DNA from 3 places in the Maricaulis sp. B-26 genome. Region 3 is predicted to be linked to each of the others. Evidence: predicted binding sites of a transcription regulator. Region 3 holds the regulator's gene; each other region holds the start of a gene.

Region 1 (2,267 bases), on a different contig from region 3:
AGCATCAAGGACGCCGTCCAGGAAGTCCTGGACGTCTATGCCAACGAGGTGATGGGGATTTCCCAGCAGCTCTATGTCACGCAGTCCTGGTCGCTGATCAATCGTCCGAATTTCGGAATGCACGGGCATTCCCACTCGAATTCGATCATCTCCGGTTCGCTTTATTTCACTGATCTGCCCAACCCGCCGGGGAATATGATCTTCGACCGGCACCGCGAGTACCAGCAGCTTGACCTGCGGCCCGAGCGCGACAAGACGAATATCTATAACGCGCCAATGAATGCGGTGACGCCGAAGAAGAACGAGATACTGCTCTTCGCGTCGAGCCTGCAGCATCTGGTGGAGGTGAATTCGGCCGCAGATCCGCGCCATTCCATCGCCTTCAACACGTTCGTGCGCGGCAAGCTGGGCAATTTCCGGGACGTGTCGGAACTGACGCTCGGCTAGACCGGACCGGGATTGTCCGCATCATCCGCCGCCAGATCCCACCGGATCCGGTGGCAGCGGGCCTGTTCCTGCAGCTCGATCGCACTGCGCGCCTTGGAGAAGCCGCCGCGGCAGGCACGCTCGCCATGTCCCGTCGCCTGGACAAGGGCGAGGAGAGAGGCGGCGGCAAGACCTGCAGTGATGAGCGTGCGGTTCATGGAGTGCGGCGTCCTCGGAGCAGCTGAAGCAATCGGCACGGCCACGGCAAGGCGCGAGTGCCGACAGAGGCCAGACTGCCGCACAAAGCTTGCGATATTGCTGAATGACAGACCGTCCCGGCGCCCCGGCGGGCTCATAAATCATTTATGAGCTGATGCCGGAGAGCGGTCTTCTCCTACGCGACGGTGCCGACTCGGCGCACAATCCCAGACTGGCACCGGCGGCGATGAGGGGGTGGCGTGCCCGTCCATGCGACTGCGGGCGTACCTTCGGCGGACGGTCCGGTACATGCGGCTCGTTCCTGCGACCGCACGGGCTCGCCGCGTTAACCATGGTCATTTCGGATTGGCCTTGTGTCACAGGGATGTGCGCGCAACGTTCCGTTTTGTTAACCATGAAATGTTCCGCTTGTGTTCCCGGAACAAAACTGGTACGCCTTGCATCAGTTGCCCGGACCTGAGGGGCGTGAAATAAGGGATACAGGCTATGAGCAAGGGCGCGATTCGACTCGTGAAAGACGACAAGAACATGGACAAGCAGAAGGCCATCGAGGCCGCTCTGAGCCAGATCGACAAGGCATTCGGCAAGGGCTCCGTGATGAAGCTCGGCGACCGGCCGAATAGCGACATCGAGTCGGTGTCCACCGGTTCGCTGGGGCTGGATATCGCTCTGGGTATCGGCGGCTTGCCGAAGGGCCGTATCATCGAGATCTACGGACCGGAAAGCTCGGGCAAGACGACGCTGGCCCTGCACACGGTCGCCGAGGCTCAGAAGGCTGGCGGCGTGGCGGCTTTCGTCGACGCGGAACATGCGCTCGACCCGGTCTATGCCGGAAAGCTTGGCGTCGATGTGGGTGAGCTGCTCGTCTCGCAGCCCGATGCCGGCGAGCAGGCGCTCGAGATCGCGGACACGCTGGTCCGCTCCGGCGCGGTCGACATTCTGGTCATCGACTCCGTTGCGGCCCTCACGCCGCGGGCCGAACTGGAAGGCGAGATGGGCGACAGCCTGCCGGGCCTGCAGGCCCGCCTGATGAGCCAGGCGCTGCGCAAGCTGACCGGCTCTATCTCCAAGTCGAACTGCCTGGTGATCTTCATCAACCAGATCCGCATGAAGATCGGCGTGATGTTCGGATCTCCGGAGACCACGACGGGCGGTAATGCGCTGAAATTCTACTCCTCGGTCCGTCTCGATATCCGCCGTATCGGGGCACTGAAGAATCGCGACGAGGTGATCGGTAACCAGACCCGCGTGAAAGTCGTGAAGAACAAGGTCGCGCCGCCCTTCCGCGAAGTCGAGTTCGACATTCTTTACGGCGAGGGCATCTCCAAGATGGGCGAGCTGCTCGATCTCGGCGTCAAGGGCGATGTGATCGAGAAGTCCGGATCCTGGTATTCCTACAACTCCGAACGGATCGGGCAGGGGCGTGAAAACGCTCGGAAATTCCTGCTCGAGAACCCGGATATCTCGGATGAGATCGAACGCAAGGTGCGCGCCAATGCCGGTCTGATCGCCGATGAAATGCTCACCGGTCCCGATCTCGCGGGCGATGAGGAAGAAGTCGCCGCCAGCTGATCCGGCAACCTCCGGACGCCCTGGACTGGCGCTGCCGGTGCAAGGAAACG
Region 2 (2,267 bases), on a different contig from region 3:
CAGCCGGAAAACCTGGCCTGGAATGCCGGCCGCGTGGAAGCGCGCGCCCGTCCGGTTCGCGTGAAGCGCGTCCAGGGCGAACATGCCGAACTGGGCGAACCGGTCCTGCTCGATCTCGCCCGCGATGCCGATGTCGTGCTGATGCGCCAGGACCCGCCCTTCGACATGGCCTATCAGACCGCGGCGCACGTGCTCGAGCAGCTGAAGGGGCAGACCCTCGTCCTCAACGACCCGTTCTGGGTCCGCTCCAGCCCGGAAAAAATTCTGCCGCTCATCTTTCCCGAGCTGATTCCGCCGACTCTGATCACGCGCGATATCGACGCGCTGACAGCGTTCCGGGACGAGCACCAGGACCTCATCATCAAGCCGCTTTACGGCAATGGCGGCGCGGGTGTTTTCCGGATGACGCCCGGTGACGGGAATTTCTCCTCCCTGCTGGAAATGTTCCTGACCAGCTCGCGCGAGCCGGTCATCGCTCAGGCCTTCCTGCGCGAGGTTGAAAAGGGCGACAAGCGCGTCCTCCTGATCGATGGCGAGCCGGTCGGTGCCATCAACCGCGTGCCCCAGAAGGGCGAGACTCGGTCCAACATGCATGTCGGCGGACGCGCCGAGGCGTCCGGCCTCGATGCGCATGACCGGCGGATCTGCGACGCGATCGGACCGCTCCTGAAAGAGCGGGGCCTGGTGCTCGTCGGAATCGATGTGATTGGCGGAAAGCTGACCGAAATCAACGTCACATCTCCGACCGGCGTGCAGGAACTCAAGCGCTTTTCCGGTGTCGATACTTGCGCCCTCTTCTGGGATTGCGTCGCGGGAAAGCTGGCGTCCCGATCCTGATTTCGCGATGAATGCGCGGTTGCACGCTTGACGTGCACGCATTTTTGTTCAATCTTCGTTCCCGTTTTGATCCAGCAGCTCTGCGAGTTGTGGAAAACTGTGTCGCCACAGACGGTTAGTCGGCGTCAAAAATCAGCACGCTGACTGGTGTCATTCAAGGACCAGGCGTGCGGAACACGCAGTTCATGCACCGGTCCGGTGATTCAAAATCCCGGTACGAAGAAGGGAAATACCATGGCTGCAAGGACTTCCTCGGTCGCCTTCGAGGGTGCAGAAGCCCGTCATGTCGACGTTCAAGTCCAGGTTGCAGGTGGTGCGCAACCTATTTTCTCGATCGTCGGCCTGGCGGACAAGGCTGTGGCCGAAAGCCGCGAACGCGTCAGGGCGGCTTTCGCGGCGCTGGGCCTGGCACTGCCCTCGCAACGCCTGATCGTCAATCTCGCACCGGCCGACCGCCCCAAGGAGGGGTCTCACTTCGATCTGCCGATCGCGATCAGCGTGCTGGCCGAACTCAATATCATACCGCGTGACGCCGCCGAGGAGCATCTTGCGTTCGGTGAACTTGGTGCCGATGCGCGCATTCGTTCGGCGCCCGGCGCCCTGCCTGCCGCCGTCGCCGCCAACGCGACAGGACTCAAGCTGATCTGCCCGGAGGCCTGTGGCCCTGAAGCCGCCTGGGCGGGCGGGGACCTGCCCATCCTTGCCCCGGCCACGCTCATCCAGCTCATCAATCATTTCAAGGGCAGCCAGGTTCTATCCCGGCCGGTTCCCGGAGAGCTCGTGGAACCGGATCGTGCGGTCGACCTGCGGCAGGTCAAGGGTCAGGAGGGCGCCAAACGGGCGCTCGAGATCGCGGCGGCCGGGCATCACAATCTCCTAATGGTCGGTCCGCCGGGGTCCGGCAAATCAATGCTGGCCGAACGCCTGCCCGGCCTCCTGCCCGCACTCTCGGCCGAAGAATTGCTGGACGTCTCCATGATCCATTCGGTTGCGGGGCTCGTCGAGCGCGGCCGACTCACGCGGACCCGCCCCTTTCGCGCGCCGCATCACTCGGCCTCCATGGCGGCCATGGTCGGCGGCGGCAGCCGCGCCCGTCCCGGAGAAGCCTCGCTGGCTCATCGCGGCGTTCTCTTTCTCGACGAATTGCCGGAATTCCATCCCCAGGTGCTCGACAGTCTGCGCCAGCCGCTGGAGACGGGTTCGATCTCCGTTGCCCGCGCCAATGCTCATGTGTCCTATCCCGCGCGCTTCCAGCTCATCGCCGCGATGAATCCCTGCCGCTGTGGCGGCGGGGGCGATGACGGCGTGAGTTGCCGGCGCGGACCACGTTGCGCCATCGACTACCAGGCTCGTATTTCCGGCCCCATGCTTGACCGGATTGATCTGCAGATCGCCGTTCCGGCAGTGACACCGGCGGATCTCGCCCTGCC
Region 3 (2,267 bases):
GGAAACCGGGATCACGCTCGCGCGCGAAGCCATCGACAACGGTCAGGCGCGCGAGGCCCTTGTCCGCATGGCCGCCATTTCCCAGGGCGAGGCCTGACCCATGACCACGACCCCTGACACGCTGGCCCGTATCGGCGCCTACAAGCGCGACCATATTGCTGCCTGCAAGGCGGCCCGTCCCTATCAAGACATAGCCGCTGCCGCCCGCGATGTTTCGCCGGTGCGCGGTTTTCGCGCGGCGCTGGAACGTGCCGCGGTCGATAACGGTCTCGGCCTCATCGCCGAGATCAAGAAGGCCAGCCCGTCCAAGGGGCTGATCCGGCCCGACTTCGACCCGCCCGCGCTCGCTCGGGCGTATGAAGCCGGCGGCGCGACATGTCTCTCCGTTCTCACCGACACGCCCAGCTTCCAGGGTGCGGACGCCTATCTGGGCGCCGCACGCGAGGTCTGCGCACTTCCCGTCCTGCGCAAGGATTTCCTCTACGACCCCTATCAGGTCGCCGAAGCCCGGATGCTCGGCGCCGACGCCATTCTCGTCATTCTCGCCGCCGTCGACGACGATACGGCGCGCGCCCTGATCGAGGAAGCCGCACGCTGGTCGATGGATGTCCTGGTCGAGGTTCACGACGCGCCGGAGATGGACCGTGCCCTGGCACTCGAAGCGCCGCTCATCGGGATCAACAACCGCAATCTGCGAACCTTCGAGACCTCTCTGGAGACCTTCGAATCGCTCGCACCGATGGTGGGGAACGGCCAACTTCTCGTGGGTGAGAGCGGTATCTTCACGCCTGCGGATGCGCAGCGGCTGGAACGGGCTGGCGCGCGTGCCCTTCTCGTCGGGGAAAGTCTTATGCGCCAGGAGGATGTCACGGCCGCGACCCGGGCGCTCATGGCGCGCTCCGGCTCCGCTTGACGCGATTCAGGAACACTTGTAGAACAAGCGCGGTATTCCTGATTTGTTCCCAGGGCTTTTTCGCCCGGAACGCTGCCGAGAGGGCCGACCCGTGCTGACCCGGAAACAGAATGAGCTCCTGCTCTTCATCCACAAGCGGATCAAGGAAACGGGCGTCTCGCCCTCTTTCGACGAAATGAAGGAAGCGCTTCAACTCGCTTCGAAATCCGGCGTTCACCGCCTTATCACGGCCCTGGAAGAGCGCGGCTTCATCCGCCGCCTCGCCCACCGGGCCCGGGCGCTGGAAGTGCTGAAACTGCCCGAATCCGCGGCGGCCGTGGCCGACAAAACCGTGCCCAAGGGCGATCTCGGTCCGAATGTCGTCCGCGCCGACTTCAAGAAGCCTGCGGAAGACGAAACGCATGAGGGCACGATCGAAGTACCTGTCCTCGGCCGGATCGCCGCTGGCGTACCGATTTCCGCCATCCAGCACGAGACCAATCGCCTGCCCATACCCGTCGACATGCTCGGCTCAGGCGAACATTTCGCGCTCGAGGTCAAGGGCGACTCGATGATAGAGGCCGGTATTCTGGACGGCGACACCGTCCTGATCCGTCGCTGCGAATCCGCCGATACCGGCGATATCGTCGTCGCGCTCGTCGATGACGAGGAAGCCACGCTGAAGCGCCTGCGCAAGAAAGGCGGCTCGATCGCGCTCGAAGCGGCCAATCCGGAATACGAAACCCGAATTTTCGGTCCGGACCGCGTGAAGGTCCAGGGACGCCTCATCGGCCTGCTCCGCCAGTATCATTGAGAGCATCACTGATCGAAGCCTTGTCCCCCGGTCAGGCACTTTTTCTTTCCGTTCTGTGCCCCTTGCGAGGCGCGCGCGCGTGCAGGTAAGTGCGGGCACGCAAACTGGCGACATCAATCCCACACTGCGGGTCCAATATGGGAACATACGCGTTCTGTAGGGCCAACCTGCGAGCATACGCGTATATGTCCGGACCGACCGCGCGAGTTTCCGGCCCGGTGCTAGCGCTGCTGCCAGGGGCGCATGGGTCTGACGGGCGCGACTTGCCGGATACGCCGGATGCGGCCGCCCTCGGTCCAGATGAGGGCCCCGCCCCGGCGGGCCAGTTGCCCGGCGTCGAGCACGAGCGCCTCGCAACGGCGCCTGATATGCGCGGGCAGCGTCCGGCGCGTCACGATCAGGGCATTCAGCCGGCAATCTTCCCCGATTGCCTCCAGCGACGTCAGCGAGGCCACCTGCAAGCCTGCGGCCTCACCCGCGCAGCCGAGACTGTCGCAGGGCCAGTCGAAACGTCGGGGGCGATCGCGCTCGCCCTGACGCTCGAGGAAGACACGCGCGGCG

The links. The regulator LexA, encoded in region 3, represses DNA repair genes until DNA is damaged. The targets are predictions, from matches to a motif close to ATGTTCCNCTTGTGTTCC.
Region 1: the regulator LexA is predicted to act here: its motif matches at 1,045-1,062, upstream of recA (recombinase RecA).
Region 2: the regulator LexA is predicted to act here: its motif matches at 893-910, upstream of AC13HB_RS07950 (YifB family Mg chelatase-like AAA ATPase).

Annotation. Positions count from the first base shown of each region.
Region 1 covers NZ_JBSXNX010000027.1:68,422-70,688, reverse strand. Annotated here, with positions in the region: gene AC13HB_RS13980 (putative 2OG-Fe(II) oxygenase) at 1-447, shown strand, start outside; gene AC13HB_RS13975 (hypothetical protein) at 444-644, opposite strand; gene recA (recombinase RecA) at 1,132-2,217, shown strand.
Region 2 covers NZ_JBSXNX010000021.1:32,889-35,155, forward strand. Annotated here, with positions in the region: gene gshB (glutathione synthase) at 1-837, shown strand, start outside; gene AC13HB_RS07950 (YifB family Mg chelatase-like AAA ATPase) at 1,072-2,267, shown strand, end outside.
Region 3 covers NZ_JBSXNX010000026.1:35,419-37,685, forward strand. Annotated here, with positions in the region: gene trpD (anthranilate phosphoribosyltransferase) at 1-97, shown strand, start outside; gene trpC (indole-3-glycerol phosphate synthase TrpC) at 101-913, shown strand; gene lexA (transcriptional repressor LexA) at 1,005-1,706, shown strand; gene AC13HB_RS12535 (ComEC/Rec2 family competence protein) at 1,928-2,267, opposite strand, start outside.